Regions from separate parts of the Comamonas sp. MYb21 genome, predicted to be linked through region 2. Evidence: predicted binding sites of a transcription regulator. Region 2 holds the regulator's gene; each other region holds the start of a gene.
The links. The regulator LexA, encoded in region 2, represses DNA repair genes until DNA is damaged. The targets are predictions, from matches to a motif close to ACTGTATNNNNATACAGT.
Positions count from the first base shown of each region.

Region 1 (5,237 bases), on a different contig from region 2:
GGTGGAGATATGCCCCGCAATCTGCACCTGCAGCTGCGCGGCCTGGAAGGGTGACGGCACCTCTACCCAGCGGGTGGCGGGTGGCAGGCCCAGAAGATCCTGGTAGAAGGCCTGCGGCCCCAGCGTGCCGGAGAACAGCACCGTGGCGCAGGCGGCGGTATGGCGCGCGGCCAGGTGCGGCGCGGGCACGACATTGCGGATACAGAGCGTGGACATCGGCCCCCGGCGGCCGGAGGCTGCGCTGCCCAACCCGTTGCCCCATAGGCTGATATCAAACAGCGCATGTGGCCCCAGCTGCTCGGCCAGGTTCAGCCAGGACAGTGCCTCCAGGTAAAAGCCCAGCACCGCGTCGCCCGGCAGCATGGGGCTGTCGCCCTGGGCCTGGGCAATGGCGGCCACGGCGCGCTGCACGGCGCCCAGCAGGCCGGGCGGCAGCTCGGCGTAGACCTGGTAGTCCTGCCCGCCCTCGTGCTGGGTCTTGTTCAGCGCGTTCCATTGGCGATTCAAGGCATCCAGCGATTTCTTGACCGGGCCGGTTGCCGCCTTGCGCGCCGCAGCCAAGGTGTGCTGCGGCAACTCGGCCGTGTACATGCGGCGCGCGCGTTCGAGCAGGTTGTGGGCCTCGTCCACCAGCACGCCCACCTTCCACTGGTGCGCCTGGGTCAGCGCATACAGCATCGCGGCGCTGTCGTAAAAGTAGTGGTAGTCGCCCACAACCACATCGCTCCAGCGCGCCAGCTCCTGGGTCAGGTAATAGGGGCAGACCTGGTGCTGCAGCGCCAGGCTGCGCACCTTGTCGGGCGTCAGCATCGGCTCCTGCGCCAGGGCCTGCGCGCGCGCGGCAGGCAGGCGGTCGTAAAAGCCCTGGGCCAGCGGGCAGGATTCGCCATGGCAGGCCTTGTCCGGGTGCTCGCAGCTTTTGTCGCGCGCCTGCAGATCCACCACGCGCAGCGGCACCGCGCCCGTCTGGCCCTGCAGCGCCGTCTGCAACAGGCCCAGCGCATGCAAGGCCAGGCGGTGGCCGGTGGTCTTGGCGGTCAGAAAAAACAGCTTGTCCAGCCCCTCTTGCGCACTGGCCTTGAGCATGGGGAAGATCGTGGCCACGGTCTTGCCAATGCCGGTGGGCGCCTGCGCCAACAAACAGCTGCCGCCACCCGCCTGCAAGCCCGCCTGGGCCGTGCGGTACACCGCCACCGACAGCGCCCGCTGCCCGGTGCGGAACTGCGCAAACGGAAAGCGCAGCGCGGTGAGCGCCGCATCGCGCGCACTGCGGTGCGCGGCCTCGCTGCGCGCCCAGTCTAAAAACAAGCGGCATTGCTGCTCAAAAAAAGCCTGCAGCTCGGCTGCGCTGTATTGCTCGGCCAGCACCGTCTCTTGCTGCGTGCCGACGTTGAAGTACACCAGCGCTACCTTCAAGCTGGGCAGGCCCCGCTCCAGGCACAACAAATGGCCGTAGACCTTGGCCTGCGCCCAGTGCAAGGCGCGGTGGTTGTCGCGCACACTGTCGATCTGACCCCGGTAGGTCTTGATTTCTTCCAGCTGCCCCAGGGCCGGGTCAAAGCCATCGGCGCGGCCGCGTACCTGCAGGTCTTCAAAGCTGCCTGCCAGGCGCAGTTCCGCCTCATAGCCAGCGCCCCGGCGGGCGCGCACTAGGTCATGGCCTTCGATGCCCTCCAGCGCCGATGGCGCAGGCGTAAAGCGCAAATCCAGATCGCCCGCGCGGGCGGTGAACTCGCACAAGGCGCGCACCGCCACGGTGTAGCTCATGCGCCCGCCTCGCGCCACTGCACATGGCAGACGCCCACGGGTATGCCATGGGCGGCGCAGTATTCCAGCCAGCGGATCTGGTTGTCCTGCAGCTTGTCGCCCGGGCCTTTGACCTCCACCAGCTGGTAGCGCCGCTCCTGCGGCCAAAAGCGCACCAGGTCCGGAAAGCCCGTGCGGTTGGCCTGCAGGTTGCCAAGCAGGCGCTGGAACAGAAGTTGGAGGTGGGCCGCCGGTATGCAGGCCAGCGCATGGTCCAGCAGCGCCTCCGTCAACGTGCCCCAAAACACAAAGGGCGACTGCAGGCCCGCCTTGTCGGCAAAGCGCTGGCGGATCACCTCGGCGTAGCTGCCGTCGTCCAAGGTCGCCAGACAAGCCTCAAACAGCGCCGCACGCCGCGCAACAAAATCGGGCGCATAGACATCAGCCGGCCCCGCCTGGAACGGATGAAAAAACGCCCCCGGCAAAGGCGCAAAAATCGCTGGCCAGCACAGCAGGCCAAACAGCGAGTTGACCAGCGCGTTTTCGACATAAAACACCGGCGCGTCCTCGCGGTGCCAGTGGTCGCGCAAGGCGTATTCCACCGGCATCAGGCGCAGGCCTTCGGTGGCCTCGGCGGTGTTCATCGCTTCACCAGCGCGCAGGGCCGCTTCCAACGCGGCCGCATCGCTCAGCGCATCCATCGCCACCAGATCGGGTGCCATGCGTGGCATGCGCAGCACACGCTCCAGCGCCACATCCTCGCGCAGCTGCGACACCTCAGGTTTGAGCGCGCGGCGGCTGGCGCTGCGCTGGCCCAGGTGGCGGCGCAGGCGCGGCAGCATGCGGGCCAGGCGCTGGCTTTCTTCATCGCTCTCGGGCTGCTGCGCGGCGGCGCTGGCGAGGGCCAGGGCCTCGTCAAAGCGCTCCATGCGCTCCAGCACGCGCATGCGGCGGTGGCGTGCGCCCGGATAGCGGCTGGCGGCATAGGCCTGCTCGGCCAGCGCCCAGCTTTGGCTGCGCTCGCAGGCCTGGCCCAGGCGCAGCAGCACCTTGGCATGGCGCTGCTGCAGCCAGGGGTTGGCGCTGCGCCAGGCGGCCAGCGCGTCCATCAAGGCCTGGCGGTCCTCGTCCTCGTCCTCATCCACCGCCTGGCGCCACTGCTGCAGCTGGCGGTAGCCCTGCACATCGGCACGGGTCTGGAAGGCGCGCGACTGCGCATCAAAGGCCACCGTCTCGTATTTGAAGATGCCCAGGTCGGCCAGCACAAACTCTGACCAGTCCTGGTGCAGATTGCCAAAGAACATCAGGCGCAGCCCCTCGGCCAGCTCGCCGACCGTCACGCGCCAGGCGGCATGCTCGGCCTGGGGGTGCCAGCTGCGGTAGGGCTGCAGCTGCTCTTGGGCTTCTTGCTCGGTACCTGGATCAGACTGCTGAACTAGTTGGGCCAGCATCTCCGCCTTGCGCAGCGAGCGCGCCAAGCCGGCGTTGGCAAAGATCTGCAGAAGCTCGGGCTTGGTGTGCAGCGCAAACAGCTCGGCCAGCGCCATGTCGGCATCGGCATCGATCCAGCCCAGCGCCAGCAGGGGCTGTGCGGCGGCATGCACATCGGGGATTTCGTCGTAGACCAGCTTGTCCGCCCGGAACCAGGGCCCGCGCCGCATCAGCATGCGCACCATCAGCGCCTGCGACGGCATGGGGGCCTGGGCAAAGTCCGCCAGAAACTGCTGCTCCTGCGCGTCCAGCACATCGCCATAGCGCTGCCCCAGCCACTGCAGCGCGCGCTCGAAGTTGTGCAGGTAGTAGTAGCGGTGGGGGGCCAGCATGGGGGGTCGGATACGGTGTGGGTGAGTGATAGCTTATCTGTATTTTTATACAGCTATTTTAACTTTGCCGCCATGTCCCCTTCTGGCCGTCAGGCTCGCGCAGCCGATAGCACTATTCCACTGCTTGCAGGCAGGCCATATACAAATGAGTTTGCGAATAGAAACGATTCTCATTTATTATGTTTTTATTTGACGCTGCCTTGATGCCGAGCAAAGTGTTTTCCGTTTATCCCGTGGAGGCGAGCCAACCGTGCCAAACCCAGACAGTGACATCCATCCGTTGGTGCAGGAGCACGGTGTGATGCTGCGCCACTATGCTGCACTGCAAGCGCGCTGCACGGCCCAGGTCGATGCACTGCGCGCGGAAGTCGAGGCGCTGCGCGCCCAGGTCACCCAGCTGCGGGCCCAGGTCATCATGCGCGACAGCGCCCTCATCTGGGAGCGCGAGGACCGCCTGGTGCACCTGTCGGCCATCGCCAACCGCGCGGCCGTCACGGCCGTGCGCCGCTGTGTGGACCCGGCCGCGACGATGGAAGTGGCCGCCGTGCCCCCGCCGCCACCCGATGCCTATCTGCAAGAGCTGGGCCAGCATGCCACCAACCTGGTGATCTGCCAGACCGGCTGCATCAGCCACGGCGGCTACTGGCGCGAGCACGACCAGTGCAAGCGCCTGGGCAGCACCTGCCTGCTGGAAGACCCCCAGGCTTTTGTCCCCACAGAAACCGCCAAGGCCTCGCACGCCTGGGTAGTGACGGCGGCCAGCGTGCCCGCCAAGGAGCTGCCATGAGCTCGCGTTTTCCGTCCTCCGTATCGGGTCCGCTGCTGCTGCGCGAATGGGAGCGCCTGACCCAGACCGGCGTGGAAGCCAGCCGCGACAACCGCCCCGAGCAGGCGCTGGCCTGGCATGAGCATGCGCTGCGCGTGGCGCACCAGTTGTTCCACGATGCACCGGCAGGCGTTTGCGCCGATGACCGCCTGGCCGCCTTTGTGGTGGCGCACCTGAACCTGGCCGACTGCTTCACCACCCTGAGCCAGCCGATATCGGCCGGCGAGTGCATCAACTGCGCCCACCACCAGCTGCTGGCCTTGACGCGCGATGACCATGCCAGCGCCGATCTGCGATCGGCCGCCTGCAAGCACCTGCACCACACCTTTGCCGCACTGACCGAGCACCACAACCGCTGCGCCGCCCGCGAGCGCGAGGATGCGATGGAGCGGCAGGCCCACAGCGTTCCCATGCCTTCGGGCAACCCGCCGCCGGGCACGCTGCTGCACTGACAGCCGCCGCACCGGCATTGACCCACTGTTCTCCACTCAACAACTGACACACGATATGTCCTATACCCTGCCCAAGCTGGCCTATGCCTACGATGCCCTGGAGCCCAACATTGACGCCCAGACGATGGAGATCCACTACAGCAAGCACCACCAGACGTATGTGAACAACCTCAACGCTGCGGTTGAAGGCACGGAGTTTGCCAACCTGTCCATCGAAGCGCTGGTGGCCCAGGTGGAATCGCTGCCCGAGAAGCTGCGCCTGCCCGTGCGCAACAACGGCGGCGGCCATGCCAACCACAGCCTGTTCTGGGAAGTGATGTCGCCCAGCGGCGGCGGCCTGCCCCAAGGCGATGTGGCCAAGGCCATCGATGCCGACCTGGGTGGTTTTGA
Region 1 is NZ_JBBGZC010000002.1:11,924-17,160, reverse strand. Features, by position in the region: gene WH367_RS03080 (ATP-dependent DNA helicase) at 1-1,767, opposite strand, end outside; gene WH367_RS03075 (VRR-NUC domain-containing protein) at 1,764-3,569, opposite strand; gene WH367_RS03070 (DUF2325 domain-containing protein) at 3,871-4,356, shown strand; gene WH367_RS03065 (hypothetical protein) at 4,353-4,847, shown strand; gene WH367_RS03060 (superoxide dismutase) at 4,903-5,237, shown strand, end outside.
Region 1: the regulator LexA is predicted to act here: its motif matches at 3,606-3,623, upstream of WH367_RS03075 (VRR-NUC domain-containing protein).

Region 2 (5,237 bases):
TACGAAAGGCTGGCGCAGCTGGCACAGGGCGGCGCAGCCGACACGGCGCTGACCATGCCCCTAGCGCGTATGCAGGCGATGGCCGCAGAGGACCTGGCGATGCTGGTGGCCGATGCTGCGCTGGCGCAGCCGTTGGATGGCTGCATGGAGGTGGCCGGGCCCCAGAAGATGGCGATGGCCGACTGGATGCAGCAGTACCTGCGCTTGCGCGGCGATGCACGCACGGTGCAGGGCGATGCCGATGTGCCTTACCGGGGTGCGCTGCTGGACGATGACTGCCTGGTCCCCACAGGGCCTGCCCGCCTGGGACGGACCACGCTGGCGGCCTGGGTCTGCAAATGCAGGGCGGCTTGATGCCCCAGGCATTGGCTGGACACCGGGGTGTGATTATTTTCAAACGATTGGACGACTGATGACCCGTACCTTGCTCTTGAACTGTGGCCCCCATGGCCAGGCCAGCCATGGCTACCAACTGGCGGCCGATATGCTGGCCGAGCTGGGCCTTGCGCAGCAGCCGCTGCTGGAACGTGATCTGGTGGCCACACCGATACCGCCGATCAGCCGCGACTATGCGCTGGCAATCACCGCCAATGCAAGCGCAGATGCACCCGCGCTGGCCTGGTCGGAAACGCTGATCAAGGAGCTGGAAGACAGCGATCTGCTGATGATTCTGACCCCCATGCACAACTTTGCGGTGCCGGCCACGCTCAAGCTCTGGCTGGACCATGTGATCCGTATCCACCGCAGCTTTGCATCCACGCCCGAAGGCAAGATTGGTTTGATGAAGGACCGTCCTAGCTTGGTATTGGTGAGTTCCGGCGGCTTCCATACGGGGCCCCGTGCCAAGCAGGAAGACTTTTTGACGCCTTATCTGCGCTATGCGCTGGCCTCCATTGGCATCCGCAATGTGCATTTTGTGTTGCTGCAAGGCCTGGTATTTGGGCCTGATGCGGTAGCTGCTGCAGTGGATGGCGCCAGAGATGCGCTGCGCGAGCAGCTGGCCCCATTCAAGCAGCAGGCGCTGGAGGCTTTGGCTACTGCGCGCTGACAGGACGGGTGGCTGGCGCAAGTGGGCCGCAGACAGCGATGGCTGGCAGCGCGGGCTGCCGAGCACGCGGGCCTTGCGCCACCACGGCCTGGTCTGGCCTGGGCGTCAGGAAGGGGGGCTGCTGGACTGGGCAGCCCTGAGCCGCTGTTGCAACTGCCTTGCACATTGCCCGGAATTTCTCAGCGCCGTTCTGGAATCCCTCCGGTCGGCCACACCTGGTCGGCCACACCTAGCCGGCCGCACCTGGTCGGCCACACCTAGCCGGTCGCACCTAGCCGGCCGCACCAACTGGCACATCGGGTCGTCTGTGGCATGGTGACGGGTCGGGAACACCGAGCCCCATGCCCAAACCCTTGGCCCGCCTGGCTCTGTTTGCAGCTTTCAACGCATGCTGGCGGCCAGACTTGATGCCCGCCTGGGCACCGGCTTAGACCGCGTGCAGATGTTCCAGCCGTTCCAGGCGTTCGAGCTCGGCACAGATATCGGCCATGCTGCCCGACATGGCCCAGCGCATACCCTTTTGGCGGTGCAGGCTGGCCGGTTGGGCCCAGTACATCTTGATGGGGGCATCGTTGGCGGCCTGGGCGCTGCAGCGCTGCACTGACAGGAAGGGGCGGGTGTGGGACTGTGCGCCTACCGAGAGGCGGCGGCGCGCAGCGGGTTTGCGCGGCAGGCGGATGCGGTCGATGGGGCGCTGTGCGGGGGCCTCATCGGCAGGGCTGTCTGCGTGGGGCGTTTCTACGCCGGACGTGTCCACGCGGGACGTATCCACGCCGGACATGTTCAGGCCCTGGCCCTCGAGCAAGCTCAGCTGCTGGGCGGCGCCACGCTGTACAGCGGCAGAGGACGCGGTGGCAAAGCAGTGCACCTGGGCGGCGAGCTGGCCGTCATTGGCGGCGCCATGGCCGGGTCGGCGGCGGTTGCTGCGCACAATGGCACGCTGGATGGACTGGAACCAGGGCAGGCCAGCGACGAGGGAAAAGGGCGCAAGCGCGCGCAATGCATCTGCTACAAGCATAGGAAACTCCTTGGTATACGGGTAACAGCAGGATTGCGCAGGGCGAGCGCATCCCCCAGGGTTGTGGGCCAAGAGCCCACAACGCCCGCTACCTGGGGTTGCGCAGAAAAGGGAGGGCCGAAGTGGCCGGAAGGGCCGCTAGGCCTAGTTCAGCATCGTGTTGCGGATCAGGCCCACGGCAATGCCTTCGATCTCAAAGGGCTCGCCGGGCTGCACGATGATGGGCAGGTAATCCGGGTTTTCGGCCAGCAACTCAATGCCGTCCTTGGTGCGCTGCAGGCGCTTGACGGTGACGTCATCGCCCAGGCGCGCCACAATGATCTGGCCGTTGCGGGCCTCGCGCGTGGCTTTGACGGCCAGCAGATCGCCGTCGATGATGCCAACATCGCGCATCGACATACCGCGCACCTTGAGCAGGTAATCGGGCTGCTGCTGGAACAGGCCGCCCTCCACGGTATAGGTTTGGTCGACATGCTCTTGCGCCAGGATGGGCGAGCCGGCCGAGACGCGGCCGATCAGCGGCAGCGCCAGCTGGGCGAGCTCTTGCACCACGCGGCCGAGGCCAGCGGCGGCATTGGACACGCCTGCCAGCGGTGAGGAGAAGCGCGTGCCCCGAGCGGCATTGATGGAGCGCACGGTATCGCTTTGCAGGCGAATCCCCCGGGAGGTGCCGCTGACCAGCTCGATCACGCCCTTGCGGGCCAGCGCCTTGAGGTGGTCTTCTGCCGAATTGGCCGATTTGAAGCCCAGCTTGCTGGCAATCTCGGCGCGCGTTGGCGGGGCGCCGGTGCGCGAAATGGCGGTCTGGATCAGGTCCAGAATTTCTTGTTGGCGCGCGGTCAGTTTGGGATGGTCTCGCATAAGATCTCCGTGTGATCTGCGGTGCCGGGCAGAAGCAAAGCCACTGTGCATCCCAACACCTGTATATCAATCCAGTACCTGTATTTTTAACCAGTTTTTTGCAGGAGGCAAGCCTTGCAGCCAAAAATTTTGATCATCGGCACCGGCGGCACCATTGCCGGCATGGCCGATGACGCCGAGAAACCCGGCCAATACCGCGCAGCCCAACTGTCCATTGCGGCCTTGCTGGCGGGTGTGAGCGGTATCGAGACAGCTGCGGCAGGCCCGCTGGATGCGGTGCAGATAGCGCAAATTGATAGCAAGGACATGAATGACGAGGTCTGGCATGCGCTGCTCAAGCGCTGCGATGCGGCCATGCGCGATGAGACCGTGCGCGCTGTTGTTATCACCCACGGAACCGATACGCTCGAAGAGACGGCCTGGTTCCTGCACTGCGTTTTAGGACGCCTGGCCAAGCCCGTGGTGCTGACCTGCGCCATGCGCCCGGCCAATGCGCTGATGCCCGATGGCCCGCAAAACCTCAAGGATGCCGTGGCCGCCGCAGCGGCGCTGGATGCGGATGGCCAACCGCTGCTGCGGGAGGTAGTGGCCGTGACGGGCGGCGGCGAGCTGCACAGCGCGCGCTGGCTGCAAAAGCTGCATCCGCACCGCTTGCTGGCCTTTTCATCGGGCGAGCAGGGCCCCTTGGGCTGGGTGGATGGCGTGACCGTGCGCCTGCGCCAGGGCTATGCGCCGCAGGCACCAGGCGCAGCGGACGGCTACAGCGGCAGCCAGTGGCTGGCCGCCTTGCCAGTACCGGCCAGCCAGCCCTGGCCTTGGGTGGAGATCGTCACCAGCCACGCGGGACTGCGCCCGGGGCTGGTGGAGGCGCTACAGGCACAGGGCATCGACGGCCTGGTGGTGGCGACCACCGGCAATGGCACCGTGCATCAGGTGCTGCTGGAGGCCATGGTGCGTGCACGCCAGCAAGGTTTGCCGGTATGGCGCAGCAGCCGCTGCAGCGATGGGGTGATCAGCGATGCGGTATTACCCGGGGTGGCCGATCTGCAAAAAGACTTGGCGGTGGCCTTGACGCCCTACAAATGCCGGGTGAGTTTGCAGCTGGCGCTGGTGCAGGCACAGACCCAAGCCAAGGGTTAGCGCAGGTACCGAAGGCCTGCTTGCTGATGACGGGGACAGGCATAAAAAAGCCACTGTCGCAAGACAGTGGCGGTGCGGATAAGTCCGAGCGACTTATCAGGCCTGCAGCGCGGCAATGGCGCGTTGCGTGATCTCTTCGACCGAGCCCATGCCGCTGATGGCGCGGTATTTGGGGGCTGCGGCCGGGTCTTGGGCGGCCCAGCTGCTGTAGTAGTCCACCAAGGGGCGGGTCTGGTTGCTGTAGACGTCCAGGCGCTTCTTGACGGTTTCTTCCTTGTCGTCTTCGCGCTGCACCAGGGCTTCGCCCGTCACATCGTCCAGGCCTTCGGTCTTTGGCGGGTTGAACTTGACGTGGTAGGTACGGCCGGAAGCGGGGTGGCTGCGGCGGCCGCTCATGCGCTCGATGATGGCTTCAAACGGCACATCGATCTCCAGCACATAGTCGAGCTTGACGCCAGCGGCCTTCATCGCGTCGGCCTGGGGGATGGTGCGGGGGAAGCCGTCAAACAGGAAGCCATTGGCGCAGTCGGCCTGGGCGATACGTTCCTTGACCAGATTGATGATCAGATCGTCACTGACCAGCTGGCCGGCGTCCATCACGGCCTTGGCCTGCAGGCCTAGCGGCGTGCCAGCCTTCACGGCGGCGCGCAGCATGTCGCCGGTGGAAATCTGCGGAATACCGTATTTTTGGCAGATGAAGGCAGCTTGCGTACCTTTGCCGGCGCCGGGTGCTCCCAAAAGAATTAATTTCATGACGGTCCTTGGAGAATAAAAAACTTGCACGGCAAAAGCGGGCACTAAAGCCCGCTTTTACACAAAAAAACTGGGCTTGAGCATATCACGCATCAGGGGATTGTCAGCGAACTGGCGCCAATACCGTGTCTCGGCTGCGCAAGACAGGCATGCTGCGCCTTTTAGCTTACCGTGTGCTTGCATCGGTGGCCGTTGCGGTGCAGGGCAGGCACGCGGGTTACATCACCGCGCCCAGCAGCTGGCGCACGCGCACCAGGTCTTCGGGCGTATCAACGCCCGAGCCGGGGATCTGCCGCGTCACATGCACGGCGATGCGGTGGCCATGCCAGATCGCGCGCAGCTGCTCGAGCATCTCGATCTGCTCGGTTGGGGCCTGGCTGAGCGTGGGGAAGGTATGCAAAAACTGGGCGCGGTAGC
Region 2 is NZ_JBBGZC010000020.1:34,604-39,840, forward strand. Features, by position in the region: gene WH367_RS23250 (SDR family oxidoreductase) at 1-354, shown strand, start outside; gene WH367_RS23255 (FMN-dependent NADH-azoreductase) at 413-1,048, shown strand; gene WH367_RS23260 (hypothetical protein) at 1,476-2,066, opposite strand; gene lexA (transcriptional repressor LexA) at 2,211-2,927, opposite strand; gene WH367_RS23270 (asparaginase) at 3,042-4,067, shown strand; gene adk (adenylate kinase) at 4,164-4,820, opposite strand; gene kdsB (3-deoxy-manno-octulosonate cytidylyltransferase) at 5,038-5,237, opposite strand, start outside.

Region 3 (5,237 bases), on a different contig from region 2:
GCTGCAGGGCCGTGTCGGGGTTGAGGCGCTGCACATCGTCAAACCAGGTCATCAGTTTGTCGATCAGGTCGTACATCTCCTGCATGCGCTGCTGGGCGTATTGCTCGTCGGCGGAATGGGTTTCCTGCAGCAGGGCGGAGCGCAGCATCGACTGCGTGGGTTCGATCTCGCGGCGGCGGCGCTCTTCGGCCAGGGTGCGAAAGATCTCCCAGACATCGGCCGGCGCTTCAAAGTATTCGCGCCGGTCACCCGGCTGGTGGCGCATATGCACCAGGCGCCAGGATTGCAGCTCCTTCAAGCCCATGCTGACATTGGAGCGCGAGAACGACAGGCCCTCGGCAATCTCGTCGGCATTGATCGGCTGGGGCGAGAGAAAGATCAGCGCGTAGATCTGGCCCACGGTGCGGTTGATGCCCCAGCGGCTGCCCATCTCGCCAAAATGTGACACGAATTGGCGGGTGAGCTCGGGCAGCGGGGTGGGGGCTTGTTTCATGGCGCTGATTATCGGTTTTTTCTGGAAAAGCTGAAACGCCAGGCTGCGATGGCCTGGAGCGCAGCCCCCCGCGCTTTGTAAAGACGGCATATTTCGCTCGGTCCCCGGGGCAGCCCCGTCAACGCAGGCAGAAACAACGGCGTTACATATGGAGTGGCACTGCGCGCGCGGTGCCACACCCTTGTCAGAACATTGCCAGCCTGCGTTGCAATGGCTTGCCCATTGTGGAGTAGCTGGCCAGAGACTATCTTGCCTACCACAACAACCCATAACAAACGAAATCTGTGGCTGGACATGACCAAAGGGGCTTGCTGTGCTGCCATCGTCTGGCACCACCTGGCTTTCTACGGCCCGATGTCGGATGTCGCAGCGCAATTCACCCCCGGCATCATTGACTGGCTGGCGGAATATGCGCGCATTGCCGTGCAGATTTTCCTGGTCATGGGCGGCTTTCTGTCGGCGGCCAGCCTGGCCCCGCAAGGTGTGGCCCGCTTTGGCAGCCCGCTGGCCAAGATCGGCCAGCGCGCGCTGCGCCTGCTCGCGCCTTATTCCGTCGCGCTGCTGCTGGCTGTGCTCATCGCAGCGCTGGTGCGGCCCTGGTTTGCCCACGAATCCGTCCCCGCCGAGCCCACCTGGCAGCAGCTGATCGCCAATGCGTTGATGCTGCAGGACATCAGTGGCGAAGATGCGCTGTCGGCCGGTGTCTGGTATGTGGCGATCGATTTTCAGCTGTTTGCCGCCGTCACCTTGCTGTTTGCCTGGAGCCGCCGCTGGGCCCGCCAGTGGCTGGGCCTGCAACTGGGCCAGTGGGTCGTGCTGGCGCTCACAGCCTTGTCGCTCCTGGTGTTCAACCGCCACAGCGAGCTGGACATGTGGTTTGTCTACTTTATCGGTGCCTATGGCATGGGCATGCTGGCCTTCTGGGGCAGCCAAAGCGCCAAGCCCTGGTCCTGGACGGCCTGCCTGCTCGCTTTTGGCCTCGTGTCACTGGAAGTGGATTTCCGCCTGCGCATTGCGGTGGCGCTGTGCGGCGCCGTCGCGCTGCTGTGGCTGATGCGCCTGCCGGCAGACAGCCGCCTGGTCGACTGGCTGGGCCGCCAGGCGCCCGTGCGCTGGCTGCAGTCGCTGGGCCAAATGGGCTACTCGGTGTTTCTGGTGCACTTTTCCATCGTGGTGCTGTGCAACGCGGTGGTCTCGCATGTCTGGCCGAGCCAGCCCTGGCTGAACTGGCTGGGCATGGGTCTGGCCTTTGCGCTGTCGCTGCTGGCCGGGCGCGCGCTCTACCTGGGGGTGGAGGCGCGTACGCCCAGCTTGCGCTCTGTTGCCCGCTGGGAGCTGGGCCTGGTCGGGGGCGGCCTGCTGGTGACCCTGGTGGGGGCGCGCTTGTCGATGTAGGCAGGCCCTTGCCGGCGCTTGTCGGTTGGCCGCTCAGCGGTGCAGATCGCCTGCGCGCTCGGGCTGGTAGCTGATGCCGGTCACACGCACGGTCATGGTCTTTCCGCCCACGGACGGCCAGGCCAGTTCATCGCCAATCGACAGGCCCAGCAGCGCACTGCCCACCGGTGCAAATACCGAAATCTTGCTGCTGGTGTCGTCCAGGTCTTTGGGGTAGACCAGGGTCAGCTGGAACTGCTTGCCCGATTCGGCAATGTCAAAGTTCACGGTGGAGTTCATCGTCACCACATCCGGCGGAATATCGCTGGGCTCCACGATATCGGCGCGGGCAATCTCGGCCTCCAGATCCGCCTTGCCGGGGAAGGCACTGGCCGGCATGGCCTCCAGCAGCGCTTCCAGGCGGTCCACATCCAGGGATGACAGGATGAGTTGGGGTTTGCGAGACATGAAAACTTCCTCCGGAGTATGTAATCCCCGAATGTAGGCCATGGCTCATTTCGCACCAAAACGGTGCGAATAGCCTTGGTGTGCGCGGCGCTTGCAGAGGCTGCCGGGATGGCGGACAATGCACGAAATACTGTATATAAAAACAGTCATCATCCGTTAGTATGCCTGCCCGCCATCCCTCCATCCACACCGTTGACACTGCCCCGCTAGACGACCCGCAGGTCCTGCAGCGCTGCGCGGACGACCTGGATGGGCCTGTGCCGGTGCGTGTGCCCCTGCCAGTGGCCCGTAAGGGGCGCGGTGCGGTCGGTGCACCCCGCCACCGTTTTGCCAGCGATGTGCGGGAATGGGCTGACGATGGCTGGACCCCTGCAGCCGCTGAGGCGCCTGTAGCAGGGGATGCAGATCTGAACCTGGAAGAAGGCGCCTGGTGGCAGCAGGACGCCGAGAGCCTGCCGACCCAGGTGCACGAGGAGCGGGCACGCAGCGCGATCCAGAAAAACGACTCACCCGATATCTTCTTTGATCACTCGGTCAACCCCTACCGGGGCTGCGAGCATGGCTGCATCTACTGCTATGCCCGGCCCTACCACAGCTACCTGAACCTCTCGCCGGGGCTGGATTTTGAAACCCAGTTGTTTGCCAAGACCAATATTGCCCAGGTGCTCAAGGCCGAGATCAGCCGCCCGCGCTACCAGCCGGCCTCGCTCAATATCGGCTCGGCCACCGATTGCTACCAGCCGATCGAGCGCGAGCTGGGCCTGACGCGGCAGTTGATCCAGGTGCTCAGCGAGGCCGAGCACCCGTTCTCGCTGATCACCAAGAGCAGCGCGGTGGAGCGCGATACCGACCTGATTGCCGCTGCGGCGCGCAAGAACGCCGCGGCCGTCTACATCACGATCACCAGTCTGGACCCACAGCTGACCCGCCTGCTCGAGCCCCGGGCTGCGGCGCCGCACCGGCGGCTGCGCACGATACGCCGGCTGACGGAGGCCGGCATTCCGGTCGGGGTGAGCGTGGCGCCGCATATTCCGTTTTTGACCGAAGACATGGAAGAGGTGCTTGCAGCCGCGCGCGAGGCCGGCGCCACCACCGCCTTCTACACCGTGCTGCGCCTGCCCTGGGAACTCAATGTCGTGTTCCAGCAGTGGCTGCAGGCCCATTACCCACAGCGCGCCGCCCGGGTGATGCAGCGGGTGCGCGACCTGCACCAGATCAGCGAGGCCGACCGGCTGCGCGGCAAGAGCTATGACAGCCAGTCCTTCAGCCGCATGAAGGGCCAGGGCCTGTGGGCCGATCTGGTGCGCCAGCGCTTTGTGCGCGCCTGCGCGCAGCTGGGCTATGGGCGCGAGCGGCTGGAGATGGATTGGCGCGGTTTTGAGGCCTGGCGCGCGCAACAGGTGCAGCAGGCCGTGCGCCAGGGAGGCGCCGCGCAGGCGCCGCACCCTGGGCAGGGAAACCTGTTTTAGCCGCGCTTGCGAGCAGCGGCGACCGTGGTCGGCGGCTGCGCTGCAACGCTTGCAGGCACAGAGGCAGACGCCAGCTGCGCCAAAGTGGCAGGTGGCGCAGAGCGGCCCTTGCAGCTGGCAAAAATATCCAGATCGGCCTGGTGCAGTGCGGTCTGCACATCGGTCAGGCCCAGCATCGAGTGGAACAGGTTGTCATGGCTGATGCGGGCGGTGGCCACGGCCTGCTGCAGGCAGCTGGTGCTCATGCCCATGCGTTGCTGCATGGCGGGCGAGAGCCAGGTGATCCAGGGCACATGCTTTTGCACATCGGGTGCGACGGAATAGGGCAGGCCGTGCAGGTAGATATTGTTCTCGCCCAGCGACTCGCCATGGTCGGCCACATACATCATCGCCGTGGGCTGGCGTTGGCCCTTGCTGGCGAGCCAGTCGATCAGGCCGCCGAGCATGCGGTCGGTGGCGACGACGCTGTTGTCATAGGCGTTGATCAGCGAGGCGCGGTCGCAGGCCTGCAGATTGACGTTGTTGCACTCGGGGCTGAAGCGCTTGTCCTGGCCCAGCGAGCGCTTGAAATAGGCCGGGCCATGGCTGCCCATCTGGTGCAGCACGACGACCACGCCTTTGGCGCGCTGCTCGGCGGGCAGCGCATTGATGCGCTCATCGAGGCCTTCGAGCAAGGCCATGTCCACGCATTCGCCGTCCTGGCACAGCGCCTTGCGGGCCGCAGCGGGCAGGTCGGTCTCGGTGTTGGCGTTGTGCACGCGGGCGCAAACGCCCTTGCAGCCCGATTGGTTCTCGACCCAGAGGACGGCCAGGCCGGCGCGCTGCAGCACATCGAGCAGGTTTTCATAGGACTTGTCGCTGTTCTGGCTGCTGCGCCCCAGATGGGAGAACATGCAGGGCACCGACACGGCGGTGCTGGTGCCGCAGGACCAGGCGTTGGTGGCGACGGCCAGGTCCTGGCGGGCAGACAGCAAAGGCGTCGTGGGGCGCTCATAGCCATTGGTCGCAAAATTGCCGGCGCGGCCGGTCTCGCCGACGACCAGCGCATAGATCGGGAAGCTGGTCTGGCCGGCATAGCTGGCCCCCAGCTTGGCATCTTCGCCAATCGGGTAGAGCGTGGTGTCGCGGTGCTGGATTTGCTGGGCCACCAGGTTGCCAGCGGCATAGACGGTGGACAGCGGGTTCATCATGTAGCGCAGGCTGGTGTGGTTGCGCATGGCCGACGAGATGGGGCGAAAGCCCGCCATCACGACGACCACCATGGCCAGCACAGCCAGCAGCACCATGCCCAGCTGCTTAAGCACCGGGCGCCAGCCTGGGCGCCGTGCCAGGGTCTGGCGCCAGATCCACCAGGTGGGCGGAATCGCAATGGCCCCCACGGTGACCACCAGACTCCAGTGCAGCAGGTCGGCCGCTTCCTTCACATCGGTCTG
Region 3 is NZ_JBBGZC010000007.1:175,455-180,691, reverse strand. Features, by position in the region: gene WH367_RS12150 (GbsR/MarR family transcriptional regulator) at 1-493, opposite strand, end outside; gene WH367_RS12145 (acyltransferase family protein) at 704-1,888, shown strand; gene rnk (nucleoside diphosphate kinase regulator) at 1,922-2,335, opposite strand; gene WH367_RS12135 (PA0069 family radical SAM protein) at 2,611-3,804, shown strand; gene WH367_RS12130 (phosphoethanolamine transferase) at 3,801-5,237, opposite strand, start outside.
Region 3: the regulator LexA is predicted to act here: its motif matches at 2,465-2,482, upstream of WH367_RS12135 (PA0069 family radical SAM protein).

Region 4 (5,237 bases), on a different contig from region 2:
CTCGTCCAGTGCGTAGACCTTGGCCGCAGGCTTCTTGCCCCGGGCAGGAATATCGACGCGGAACAGCGGCGGCCGCGCCACGCAGACATGGCCCTTGTCGATGAGCTGCGGGAAATGCTTGAAGAACAGCGTCAGCAGCAGCACCTGGATGTGCGAGCCGTCCACGTCGGCGTCGCTCAGGATGCAGATCTTGCCGTAACGCAGACCGCTCAGGTCGACCTCGTCATCGGGGCCATGCGGGTCCACGCCGATGGCCACCGAGATATCGTGGATTTCAGTATTGGCAAACAGGCGGTCGCGGTCCACTTCCCAGGTGTTGAGCACCTTGCCGCGCAGCGGCAGGATGGCCTGGGTTTCCTTGTCGCGGCCCATCTTGGCGCTGCCGCCGGCCGAATCGCCCTCGACCAGAAACACCTCGTTGTAGGCCAGGTCACGGCTTTCGCAATCGGTCAGCTTGCCGGGCAACACGGCCACGCCGCTGCCCTTGCGCTTTTCCACCTTCTGGCCAGCGCGCTGGCGCGTTTGTGCTGCCTTGATCGCGATCTCGGCGAGCTTCTTGCCGTACTCGACGTTCTGGTTCAGCCACAGCTCCAGCGCCGGCCGCACCATGCCCGAGACCAGGCGCACTGCATCGCGCGAGTTCAGCCGCTCCTTGATCTGGCCCTGGAACTGGGGATCGAGCACCTTGGCCGAGAGCACATAGCTGGCACGGGCAAACACGTCCTCGGGCATCAGCTTGACGCCCTTGGGCAGCAGCGAATGCAGCTCGATAAAGCTCTTGACCGCCTGGAACAGGCCATCACGCAGCCCGCTTTCATGCGTGCCGCCCGCCGTGGTCGGGATCAGGTTGACATAGCTCTCGCGCACCGGCTGGCCTTCGTCGGTAAAGGCCACGCACCACGATGCCCCTTCGCCCTCGGCAAAATGGTCATCGCTGCGGCCGGCAAAGCCCTCGCCCTCGAACACGGGAATGATCGGGTCCACCGGCAAGGTCTGCAGCAGGTAGTCCTTGAGGCCGCCCTTGTACAGCCAGGTCTGCGTCTCGCGGCTCTTGTCCTGCGTCAGCTGCACGCTCACGCCCGGCATCAGCACGGCCTTGCTGCGCAGCAGGTGCACCAGCTCGCCCATCGGCAGGTGGCTGGATTCGAAATACTTGGCATCGGGCCAGACGCGCACCGTCGTGCCCTGCTTGCGGTCACCGCTGACCATCGCGCGCACCTGCAGGGGCTCGACCACATCGCCACCGGCAAAGGCCATCGTGGCGACCGAGCCATCGCGGTGCACCGTCACCTCCATGCGGGTGGCCAAGGCGTTGGTCACCGAGACACCCACGCCGTGCAGACCGCCCGAGAAGCTGTAGGCACCGCCCTGGCCCTTGTCGAACTTGCCGCCCGCATGCAGGCGGGTGAAGACCAGCTCCACCACGGGCGCATGTTCTTCGGGGTGCAGGCCAAAGGGAATGCCCCGGCCATCGTCCTCCACGCTCACCGAGCCATCGGTGTGCAGGTAGACGCGAATTTTCTTGCCAAAGCCGGCCAGCGCCTCGTCGGCCGCGTTGTCGATCACCTCCTGGATGATGTGCAGCGGATTGTCGGTGCGGGTATACATGCCCGGGCGCTGCTTGACCGGCTCAAGCCCCTTGAGGACCCGTATCGAGCCCTCTGCGTATTCACTGGTAGACGTGTTTTTGCTTGCCATAACTTTCCATTCTAGCGGCTGCCATTGTAAATAGCTGTATAGATAAACAGGTGGAACTTGTTGACGATTCACGACGCTTGGCCGCAAAAGCCTGCAATGGGCTTGGGCGGCCACCGGGCAATATGCGGGCGACAGCCGGTTTTTGGCGTTGGAGTAACAATTCTTGGATAACGAGACATCCTTAGACTATGCAAAACAACGCACAACGATTGTCCATGGCCCGCGTGCTGCTCTGTGGCGGCGCCGTAGTGACCCTGTCCATGGGCATCCGCCACGGTTTTGGCCTCTGGCTGCAGCCGATCACCCAGGAGATGGGCTGGACGCGCGAGTCCTTCGCCTTGGCGCTGGCGGTGCAAAACCTCAGCTGGGGCCTGATCGGCATCTTTACCGGCATGCTGGCCGACCGCTTTGGCGCCAGCAAGGTGCTGGTCTGCGGCGCGCTGCTGTACGCGCTGGGCCTGGCCGGCATGGCCTGGGCGCCCAATACGCTGATGTTTGCGCTCACCGCCGGCCTTTTGATCGGCATGGCGCAAACGGGCACCACCTATGCGGTGATCTATGGCGTCATCGGGCGCCAGTTGCCCGCTGAGAAACGCTCCTGGGCCATGGGGGTGGCCGCGGCCGCAGGCTCCTTTGGCCAGTTCTTCATGGTGCCGGTCGAGGGCCAGCTGATCGCCAGCCTGGGCTGGCAGAACGCGCTGCTGGTCTGCGCCATCCTGGTGCTGACCATCGTGCCGCTGGCCATTGCGCTGCGCGAGCCCAACTTCCATGCGCTCAAGCGCAGTGCTGGCGCTGGCGCGCAGCAAACCATTGCCCAGGCTGTGGCAGAAGCCTTTCGCAACCCCAGCTTTTTGCTGCTGACCGCCGGTTATTTTGTCTGTGGCTTCCAGGTGATGTTCATCGGCGTACACATGCCCAGCTACCTGAAGGACTTTGGCCTGCCGCCCCATGTGGCCAGCTATTCGCTGGCGTTGATCGGCCTCTTCAATATCTTTGGCACCTACCTGGCCGGGTCGCTCGGCCAGCGCATGGCCAAGCGCTACCTGCTCTCGGGCATTTATTTCATCCGCGCCATCGCCATCGTGGTGTTCCTGCTGGTGCCCCTGTCGCCCTGGTCGGTCTATGTCTTTGCCGCCGTGATGGGCTTTTTGTGGCTGTCCACCGTGCCGCTGACCAATGGCGCCATCGCGCAGATCTTTGGCGTGCAGCACCTGTCCATGCTCAGCGGCTTTGTGTTCTTCAGCCACCAGATCGGCAGCTTCCTGGGCATCTGGCTGGGCGGTTACCTCTACGACCACACCGGCAGCTATGATGTGGTTTGGTACGTGGCCATTGGCCTGGGCGTGTTCGCCGGCCTGGTCAATCTGCCGGTCAAGGAAGAGCCCGTGCAGCGCCTGCCGCTGACGGCCTGATAAGCGAACTTTCATGCAACAGCCTGCACCACCCTCACTCCCCACTGCTGGCGCCGCGCCGCTGCGCGGCTGGCAGCGCGCCGCCATCTGGCTGCTGGTGGCGGTGCTGCTGACGCTGGTGTTCATGCTCTACACGCAACCGGAATTCATGGTGCAGATGGCCGATCATGTCTGGGCCTGTTTCTAGCGCATGTCCCATAGCCCCGCCCCCTCGCCCTGGATCACCCGCTTTGCACCGCTGCTACCTGCAGGCGGCCAGGTGCTGGACCTGGCCTGCGGCCAGGGCCGCCATGCCCGCTACCTGCAAGCACAGGGCTTGCGGGTGACAGGCGTTGACCGCGATGGCGCAGCGCTGCAATTGCTGCAAGCAGATACGGCGGGCGAATGGCTGCTGGCCGATATCGAAAACGGGGCCTGGCCGCTCGAGGGCCGGGTGTTTGATGCGGTGGTCGTCACGCACTATCTGTGGCGCCCGCTGTGGCCGCAGATTCTGGCCAGTGTGGCGCCCGGCGGTCTGCTGCTATACGAGACCTTTGCCCAAGGCAATGCCGCCTATGGCAAGCCTTCCCGGCCCGACTTCCTGCTGCAGCCCGGCGAGCTGCTGCAAGTCTGTGCCGGCTGGTCCGTCATCGCCTATGAAGCGGGCCTGCTGCGCACGCCGGAGCGGGTGGTGCAGCGCATTGCGGCACGCCGCCCACTGGGTGACAGCCCACCGCCACCCGCGCCGCTGCCCTGAAGCCAGGGCCGCTTTGCATAACTTTGCGGCGCTGCAAAATCGGCCTGACCCCGCCCAAACCCAATGGGCATGCGGTTTTCGCTTTGTCACACCTGCCACAAAGCCGGCCCAACTTCCTCCACATTTGGCTCCTATAGTTCAGTCATGGGCTCTGCGGAGAGGCGTAAACACACTCCAGTTTCTCTGTTTCACCCGCTTCTTTCTGTCCCACACCAGATCGCGGCCTGGCCGCAGAGCCTCTTTTTACACAAGGAATGCCATGAGTTCTCAACCACTTCGCCACCGGCTGCTGTGCAGCACCGCCGTGACTGCAGCCCTCTGGATCGCCGCCGCCCAGGCCTACGCGGCCAGCCCCGCCAAGCCCGCGCCGTCCAAGCAAGCCATTGAGGCCTGCCAGGGCAAGAAGGCCGGCGATAGCGTGCAGCTGACGCTGGACAACGGGAAAACAGCCAAGGCCACCTGCCGCCTGGTGGGCAAGCAGCTGGTGGCGCAGCGCGGCGCCACCATCGGGCCTTGATAAGACCGCTGGCATTGCGCCGATCAAGCAACACTTTTACACACCCACGCACTGTGTAAGAGAATAGCCGGGCAGGCATTGCGCCTGCCCGTTTTTGCCGTTTGGCCCTCTCCGTCCATTTGCCCACCTGCCCCCTGTGACCACGCCCCGCCTTCAGCTGTTTCGCTTTACCCGTCTGCAAACACGGGTGCTGCTGGCCATGGTGCTGCTGCTGCTGGGCCTGCTGCTGGGGTTTTTCGGCTTTTCGTACTGGAGCCTGCAGCGCGGCCTGGGCGGCTATGTCGCGCAGATCGAGCTGGGACGGCTGGAATACCTGGAGAGCCAGCTGCGGCGCGAGTATGCCAAGGACCCGCACTGGGTCTCGCTGACGCCGGAGCGCTGGAACGCGCTGACCCGCTTTGGCAGCCAGGCGGCCGTGCCCGTCTCGCCCCCAGCGGAGAGCGAGGCGCCGCGCCGCGCGACGATTGGCCCCATGCTGACCCAGCAATTGCGCCCCATTGAACGCCACCCGCTGCACCAGCGCCTGGGCCTGCTCGACAACCAGGGCAAGCTGATCGCTGGTGTAGCGCCCACACCAGGCAGCGCCAAAAACCCGCTGTTCGACAGCCAGCACATGCTGATCGGCACCCTGACGCTGAACCAGCCTGAAGACCTGAAAAACCAGATCGACAATGCCTTTTTGAAGGAGCACCTGGTGTTCCTGGCCATTACCGGTCTGCTGGGCCTGCTGCTGGCCGGCGCCCTGTCCTGGTGGCTGAGCCGGCGCTGGATTCGCCCCATCGAGGCATTGAGCGAAGGCGCCAAGGCCTTTGCCAGCGGCCAGCTCGACTACCGCATCGCCGTGGCGGGCCACGACGAGCTGGTGGAGCTGGCC
Region 4 is NZ_JBBGZC010000007.1:280,485-285,721, forward strand. Features, by position in the region: gene WH367_RS12610 (DNA topoisomerase IV subunit B) at 1-1,698, opposite strand, end outside; gene WH367_RS12615 (MFS transporter) at 1,914-3,110, shown strand; gene WH367_RS12620 (hypothetical protein) at 3,124-3,297, shown strand; gene WH367_RS12625 (class I SAM-dependent methyltransferase) at 3,301-3,846, shown strand; gene WH367_RS12630 (hypothetical protein) at 4,106-4,363, shown strand; gene WH367_RS12635 (ATP-binding protein) at 4,500-5,237, shown strand, end outside.
Region 4: the regulator LexA is predicted to act here: its motif matches at 1,732-1,749, upstream of WH367_RS12610 (DNA topoisomerase IV subunit B).